2 regions of the Streptomyces sp. NPDC048481 genome follow, and region 1 is predicted to be linked to the other one. Evidence: predicted binding sites of a transcription regulator. Region 1 holds the regulator's gene; the other holds the start of a gene.
What was found. The regulator HspR, encoded in region 1, represses chaperone genes until heat shock. The targets are predictions, from matches to a motif close to TTGAGNNNNNNNNNCTCAA.
Positions count from the first base shown of each region.

Region 1 (3,406 bases):
GGCGCTGAAGGACGCCCTCACGGCCGGTCCGGACGGCGCGGACGCGACCCGCATGGGCAACTGCTTCACCGCGCTCGAATCCACGCTGAAGTGGGAGACGGCCCGTGCGGCGGCGCCGGGACGGGCGCTGCTGGGCGACGAGGTCGCGGAGAACCGTTTCGACGCCGGTGCGGCCCGGGAGTGGATCGTCGTGGGCTCCGGCGGGACCGCCGTCGCCAACGCGGAGATCCTCCTCGTCCAGAACCCCGAGGCCGCCGTCACGATCATCGGTTCGCAGCCGCCGCCGGCGCTCCGGCACCAGGTCCAGTTCCCGGCGATGCAGGAGAGATACGGCCACGGCGAACGCGGCGAGAAGCGGCTGACCTTCGTCGAGGCGCGTGTCGGGGCCATCGAGACCTACCAGGACGACAAGGGCGTGACCCGGTTCCAGGTCCCCTACATCGAGAAGGGGACGGGGGAGCGGCGGACGGCCCGGAGCGACGGTTACGTCACCAGCCTCGGCCGCACCAACCCCCTGCCGTCGGCCCTCCAGGACCTGGCGAACGAGGTGCGCGACCGCGGCGGCGAGATCTCCGGCGACCTGTTGTTCGACAGGGACGACCAGTACATCGGCTACGGCCTCACCTTCGCCGTGGACGGCAGGGAACACCGCGTCGACGTGGACGGCGCGGCCTCCTGGCAGTTGCCGCGCGAGATCTTCCCGCCGGAGACGGGCCTCCAGGCCGACCTGAACGCGATGGGCGCGCGCGGGCTGCCGTCCGAGACCGGCAACGCGGCCCCCGGCTTCTCCCCGGTCGCCCGCCAGAGCGCCCTGCGCGCGCGTGCCGTCGCGGCGGCAGCGGCCGGCGACCCGGAAGCGGTACGACGCCTTTCGACCGTTCCGGAGCGCTGGCAACGCCCGAGCCTCGACCGGCCGGCGGAAACGGCGGAGCCGACACCGGCCCCGGCCCGCGGAACACCGGTACCGAGCCCGACACCGGCGGTCCCGGGATCGCACCTCTGGCAGTTGGGCGTCCCGCGGGACAACGCCGACAGGCCGACCGCCCCCGCCCAGCAGCCCCGGCCGCCGGGCCCCGAGCGTCCGGAACCGGGCATCGGCATGGGCGACTGACCCGCGCGACCGGACACGCGGCGACGCCAGGCACGAAAGAAGGGCCCGGAGACGATGACGTCTGCGGGCCCTTCCCGTTCCACTCGATCCTGTCGGCGCCGCTCAGTCCGGGGCCTGCTGCCGCTTGGGCCGCCAGACCACCAACGCGCTGGTCTGCTGGACCTCCTGATACGGCACCAGGTCCCGTCGGTAGGAGGCGTGCACCGCGGCCTCGCGTTGCCGCATGGCCGCCGCCGCGCCGTCCAGCGCGGCCTGGAGTTCCGCCGCGCGGGCCTGGAGGGCGGCCACCTGGTTCTCCAGCTCGATGATCCGCTTGATGCCGGCCAGGTTGATGCCCTCGTCCTGCGACAACTGCTGGACAGTACGCAGCAGTTCGATGTCGCGGGCCGAGTAGCGCCGGCCCCGGCCGGGGGTGCGGTCGGGGGAGACGAGGCCCAGACGGTCGTACTGGCGCAGCGTCTGCGGGTGCAGCCCGGAGAGCTGGGCCGCCACCGAGATGACGTAGACCGGGGTTTCCTCGGTCAGTTCATACGGCCCACGGAAATTGTCACTGCGTCGACGGCCGTCCATCACTGTCATGCTCCCTTCGCGGCCTCGAACAGCTCTGCCCGCGGATCCTCGTCCACGGTCGCCTCGCGATACGCCTCCAGCGCGTCACGAGCCTTCCCCGACAGGTCCTTGGGAACACTCACCTCGACGGTGACCAGGAGGTCGCCGCGCGTGCCGTCCTTGCGGACCGCGCCCTTGCCCCGCGCCCGCATGGTGCGGCCGTTGGGGGTGCCGGGCGGCAGCTTCAGCGTCAACGACGGTCCGCCGAGCGTCGGAACCCTGATCTCGCCGCCCAGGGCCGCCTCGGTGAACGTCACCGGCACGGTCACCGTCAGGTTGTCGTCCTTGCGGCCGAACACCGGGTGGGCGCCCACGTGGACGACCACGTACAGGTCGCCCGAGGGGCCGCCGCGCTCGCCCGGCGCGCCCTTGCCGCGCAGCCGGATGCGCTGGCCGTCCGTGACCCCTGCCGGGATGCGGACCTGCATGGTCCGGGACGACTTGGCGCGCCCGCTGCCCTTGCAGTCCAGGCACGGGTGCTCGGCGATCAGGCCGCGGCCCTTGCAGTCGGGGCACGGGTCGGTCAGCGAGAAGCCGCCGCCCGAGCCGCGCGCGACCTGGCCGGTGCCGACGCAGGTCGGGCACACGCGCGGGGTGCCGTTCTTGTCGCCGGTGCCCGAACAGGCCTTGCACGGGGACTGCGAGGACATCCGCAGCGGGACCGTGGCGCCCTCGATGGCCTCCGTGAAGGTCAGGGTGACCTCGGTGTCGATGTCCTGGCCGCGCCGCGGCTGGGTGCGGGTGGTGCCCGTCCCGCCGCGGTTGAACAGGCCGCCGAAGACGTCCCCGATGCCGCCGCCGAAGCCGCCGGAGGCGCCGCCGCCTCCCGGGGCGCCGCCTCCGAAGAGGTCGCCCAGGTCGAAGTTGAAGGAGCCGCCGGCGCCCGGGCCCGGGCGGAAGCCGCCGTTGCCGAAGAGGGCGCGTGCCTCGTCGTACTCCTTGCGCTTCTTGGGGTCGCCGAGGACGTCGTTCGCCTCGGAGATCTCCTTGAAGCGCTCCTCCGCCTTGGCGTTGCCCTTGTTGGCGTCCGGGTGGTACTCGCGAGCGAGCTTCCGGTAAGCCTTCTTGATCTCGGCCTCGGTGGCGTCCTTGGGGACGCCGAGGACCTTGTAGAAGTCCTTCTCGATGAAGTCCTTGGTGCTCATCCCCGACGTCCCTCCTCTCGCGTCGTCATGACGGCCGGTGCACCGGCCGTCTCGAGCTCAGCCCTCGTCCGGGCCACCGCTCTCCTTGTCGTCCGCCGCCTCCGCGGAGGCCGCGCCCGTCTCCGAGTCGGCCTTCGCGGACTGCGCGCCGGGCTGCGGTTCGGCCACGGCCACCCGCGCGGGACGGATGGTGCGTTCGCCGATCCGATACCCCGGCTGCAGAATCGCCACGCACGTCGTCTCGGTGACGTCCGGCGCGTAGCTGTGCATCAGGGCCTCGTGGATCGTCGGGTCGAAGGGCTCGCCCTCCTTGCCGAACTGCTGGAGGCCCATCTTCGCCGCGACGGTCTCCAGCGACTCGGCGACGGACTTGAAGCCGCCGACGAGTTCGCCGTGCTCGCGCGCGCGGCCGATGTCGTCGAGCACCGGAAGGAGCTCGGTCAGGAGGTTCGCCACGGCGATCTCCTTGACCGCGATCCGGTCGCGCTCGACCCGGCGGCGGTAGTTCTGGAACTCGGCCTGGAGGCGCTGGAGGTCCCCG
Region 1 is NZ_JBICXC010000003.1:319,798-323,203, forward strand. Features, by position in the region: gene ACGFSH_RS12080 (hypothetical protein) at 1-1,111, shown strand, start outside; gene ACGFSH_RS12085 (heat shock protein transcriptional repressor HspR) at 1,214-1,681, opposite strand; gene dnaJ (molecular chaperone DnaJ) at 1,687-2,865, opposite strand; gene grpE (nucleotide exchange factor GrpE) at 2,923-3,406, opposite strand, start outside.

Region 2 (3,406 bases), on a different contig from region 1:
CGGGCCCAGACGGACCATCCGCTCCACGCGGCAGATCCGGAACACCCGGCCCTCCACGCTCGCCTCGTCGGCCCGGCCGGCGCTGCGGAACGCCTCCGCGGCCCGTGCGTACAGCGCCTTCTTACGCTCGTCGAAGCGGTACAGCATGGCCCACACGCGGGCCATCCCCTCGTACAGCGAACGGCGTGCCTCGTGGGGCGTGGCCGCGAGGGAGCCGCACGGGGTCCAGCCCGACTCGTCCCGTTCGGCCACCGAGAAGCCGACCGGCAGCCGGACCACGTCCGGGTGCGTGCGGGCCGCCCGCGCGGAGTCGGCGCGCACGTCGGCGGGGAACCGGCCTCCCCTGTAGACGAAGTCGCGCAGCCCGAGGCACAGCGCGCCCGCCATCGGCCCCTCGTCCCGGTCGGGGTCGAGTGCGAAGTCCACGTCCGGGGACGGGACGGCGCACGGCTCCTCCCACGACGGGTCCAGGGCCTCCGGGTCGGTGGGCCGGGGCGGCTCCAGGCCGTCGTCGCCGGTGCGGGCGAACTCGTCGCCGCGCACCACCCGGTAGCGCACCCCCAGCGCCTCCACCTCGTCGGCCGGGGCCCGTTCCAGCACGGCGACGGCCGCCAGCAGGTCGCGCCGGGCGGCCGGATCGCCCGTGCCGTCCTTGGCAAGGAACCACAGGTGCGAGTTGAGCCCGTCCCTGGCCTGCTGGGGCATCCCGTCGGCCACCGGCTTCAGCAGCCGCCAGCACGGCTTCGGCGTCTGCGGGGTCTGCGGGTCCAGCCGGGCGACGCCGAAGACGGGACCGCGCAGCGCGATGTGCGGATAACGCCGGGACGCCTCCACGGCGTCCGCCTCCATCACCCAGGCGACCGGGTCGTCCCGGCGGACCAGCTCCGCGTGAAGGGCGTCCAGGCGTCGCTTCCAGTCATCGGTCATACGCGCATTGTGGTCGGCTCGCGGGACGGTACGGGGCGAATGCCGGAAGTGGGCGGGGTACGGGCAGGGGGCGCGGGGGGCGTGTCCCGTCGTGCGGCCCCCCGGGATGCGCCCCCACGGCCGCCGGGCGTCACCCTTGTGCGGCGCCCGTGAACTTCGCGCTGGTCAGCGAGGACTCGACGCGCCACCCCAGGGACTCGTACAGTGCCCGCCCCTGCAGGGTCGCGCCCAGGACGCCGGTCCGGGCGCCCTGCTCGGCCGCCGCGCGGTGCAGGGTCCGCATCACGAGGGCGCCCAGACCGCGCCGGCGGTGCCCGGGGGCGGTCTCCACCTGGTCGACGACCGCCGTGGCGCCGGTCGCGGCGATCTGCCCGCGCGCTGCCAGGGAGCCGTCCGGGGCGGCGACCATCGTGCGTGTGACACCGCCGCGCGACCAGGTGCGGGTCCGGTAGCCCTCCGGGGCGGCGCCGGGCGGGGCGTCGGGGAGCGGGGCCGTCATCAGGAAGCCGGGCTCGGGGTCGATCCACCAGCCGGGGCCGAGCCACGGTCCGGCCACGGCCGGATCGGCGAACGCCTTCAGCCAGACGCCGGCCCCGGTCACCGTGCCCGCGACCTCGCGGACCGTCGCCTCCTTCAGCGCCTCGCCGGTGTCGCCGAACACGTGGCGGGTGACGTGCCCGGCGCCCGCTCCCACGTCGACGGTCCAGCCCCAGGGTTCGGCCGCGGGTGGCGCCGCCCCGCGCGAGACGACCCACCCGTCCACCCAAGCCCGGACGAAACGATCCACGACGACCCCCTGACGGCGACTGTGTAAGTGGCAGAATGGCTGTGTGCCCATTACCCGAGACCGTATGTCCCGGGCGGGCCGCCGCGACAGTCTTGATCGCCCACAGCGAACGCCCGGGAACGTGGGGAACATTCGCAGGCTCATGTGCATTGAGTCGGCATAGCTCAACTTGACTGCCGAAGGGGAGATCATGGCATCGACGTCCGCTCCGCTCACCCTGCCCGTGCTGCCTCTCGATGACGAGGTCGTGCTCCCCGGCATGGTGGTTCCGCTGGACCTCAACGACACCGACGTGCGCGCCGCGGTCGAGGCCGCACAGGCCGCCGCCCGATCGGAACCGGGCAAGCCGCGCGTCCTGTTGGTGCCACGCGTCGACGGCACGTACGCGAGCACCGGCGTGCTCGGCACCGTCGAACAGGTCGGCCGGCTGGCCGACGGCGACCCGGGCGCGCTCATCCGCGGCCGCGGCCGCGTGAAGATCGGCGCCGGCACCACCGGCCCCGGCGCCGCGCTGTGGGTGGAGGGGACGACGGTCGACCAGAGCGTCCCCGATCCCCTGCCCGGCCATGTCGCCGAACTCGTCAAGGAGTACAAGGCGCTCGCCACCGCCTGGCTGCGCAAGCGCGGCGCCTGGCAGATCGTCGACCGCGTCCAGGCCATCGACGACGTCTCCGCGCTCGCCGACAACTCCGGTTACTCGCCGTTCCTGACCACCGACCAGAAGGTGGAGCTCCTGGAGACGGCCGACCCGGTGGCCCGCCTGAAGCTCGCCACCCAGCAGCTGCGCGACCACCTCGCCGAACAGGACGTCGCCGAGACCATCGCCAAGGACGTCCAGGAAGGCGTCGACAAGCAGCAGCGCGAGTTCCTGCTGCGCCGCCAGCTCGAAGCCGTCCGCAAGGAACTGCGCGACCTCAACGGCGACGGCAAGGACCCGGCCGAGGAGTCCGACGACTACCGCGCCCGCGTCGAGGCCGCCGACCTGCCCGAGAAGGTCCGCGAGGCGGCCCTCAAGGAGGTCGACAAGCTGGAGCGCTCCAGCGACCAGTCGCCCGAGGGCTCCTGGATCCGCACCTGGCTGGACACCGTCCTCGAACTGCCGTGGAACGACCGCACCGAGGACGCCTACGACATCCAGGGCGCCCGGAGCGTCCTCGACGCCGAGCACGCGGGCCTGGACGACGTGAAGGAGCGCATCACCGAGTACCTGGCCGTGCGCAAGCGCCGCAGCGCCCGCGGTCTCGGGGTCGTCGGCGGCCGGCGCGGCGGCGCGGTGCTGGCCCTCGTCGGCCCGCCCGGCGTCGGCAAGACCTCGCTCGGCGAGTCCGTCGCCCACGCCATGGGCCGCAAGTTCGTCCGCGTCGCCCTCGGCGGCGTCCGCGACGAGGCCGAGATCCGCGGCCACCGCCGCACCTACGTCGGCGCGCTGCCCGGCCGCATCGTCCGGGCGATCAAGGAGGCCGGGTCGATGAACCCGGTGGTCCTGCTCGACGAGATCGACAAGGTGGGCTCCGACTTCCGGGGCGATCCGGCGGCCGCCCTCCTCGAAGTGCTCGACCCGGCGCAGAACCACACCTTCCGCGACCACTACCTGGAGGTCGAGCTCGACCTGTCGGACGTGGTGTTCCTCGCCACCGCCAACGTGCTCGAAGCCATCCCCGAGGCCCTGCTCGACCGCATGGAGCTGGTCCG
Region 2 is NZ_JBICXC010000002.1:142,730-146,135, reverse strand. Features, by position in the region: gene ACGFSH_RS06920 (DUF5954 family protein) at 1-927, opposite strand, end outside; gene ACGFSH_RS06915 (GNAT family N-acetyltransferase) at 1,058-1,714, opposite strand; gene lon (endopeptidase La) at 1,905-3,406, shown strand, end outside.
Region 2: lon (endopeptidase La) is a predicted target of HspR. The motif match lies at 1,864-1,882, and genes of this name have one in related genera.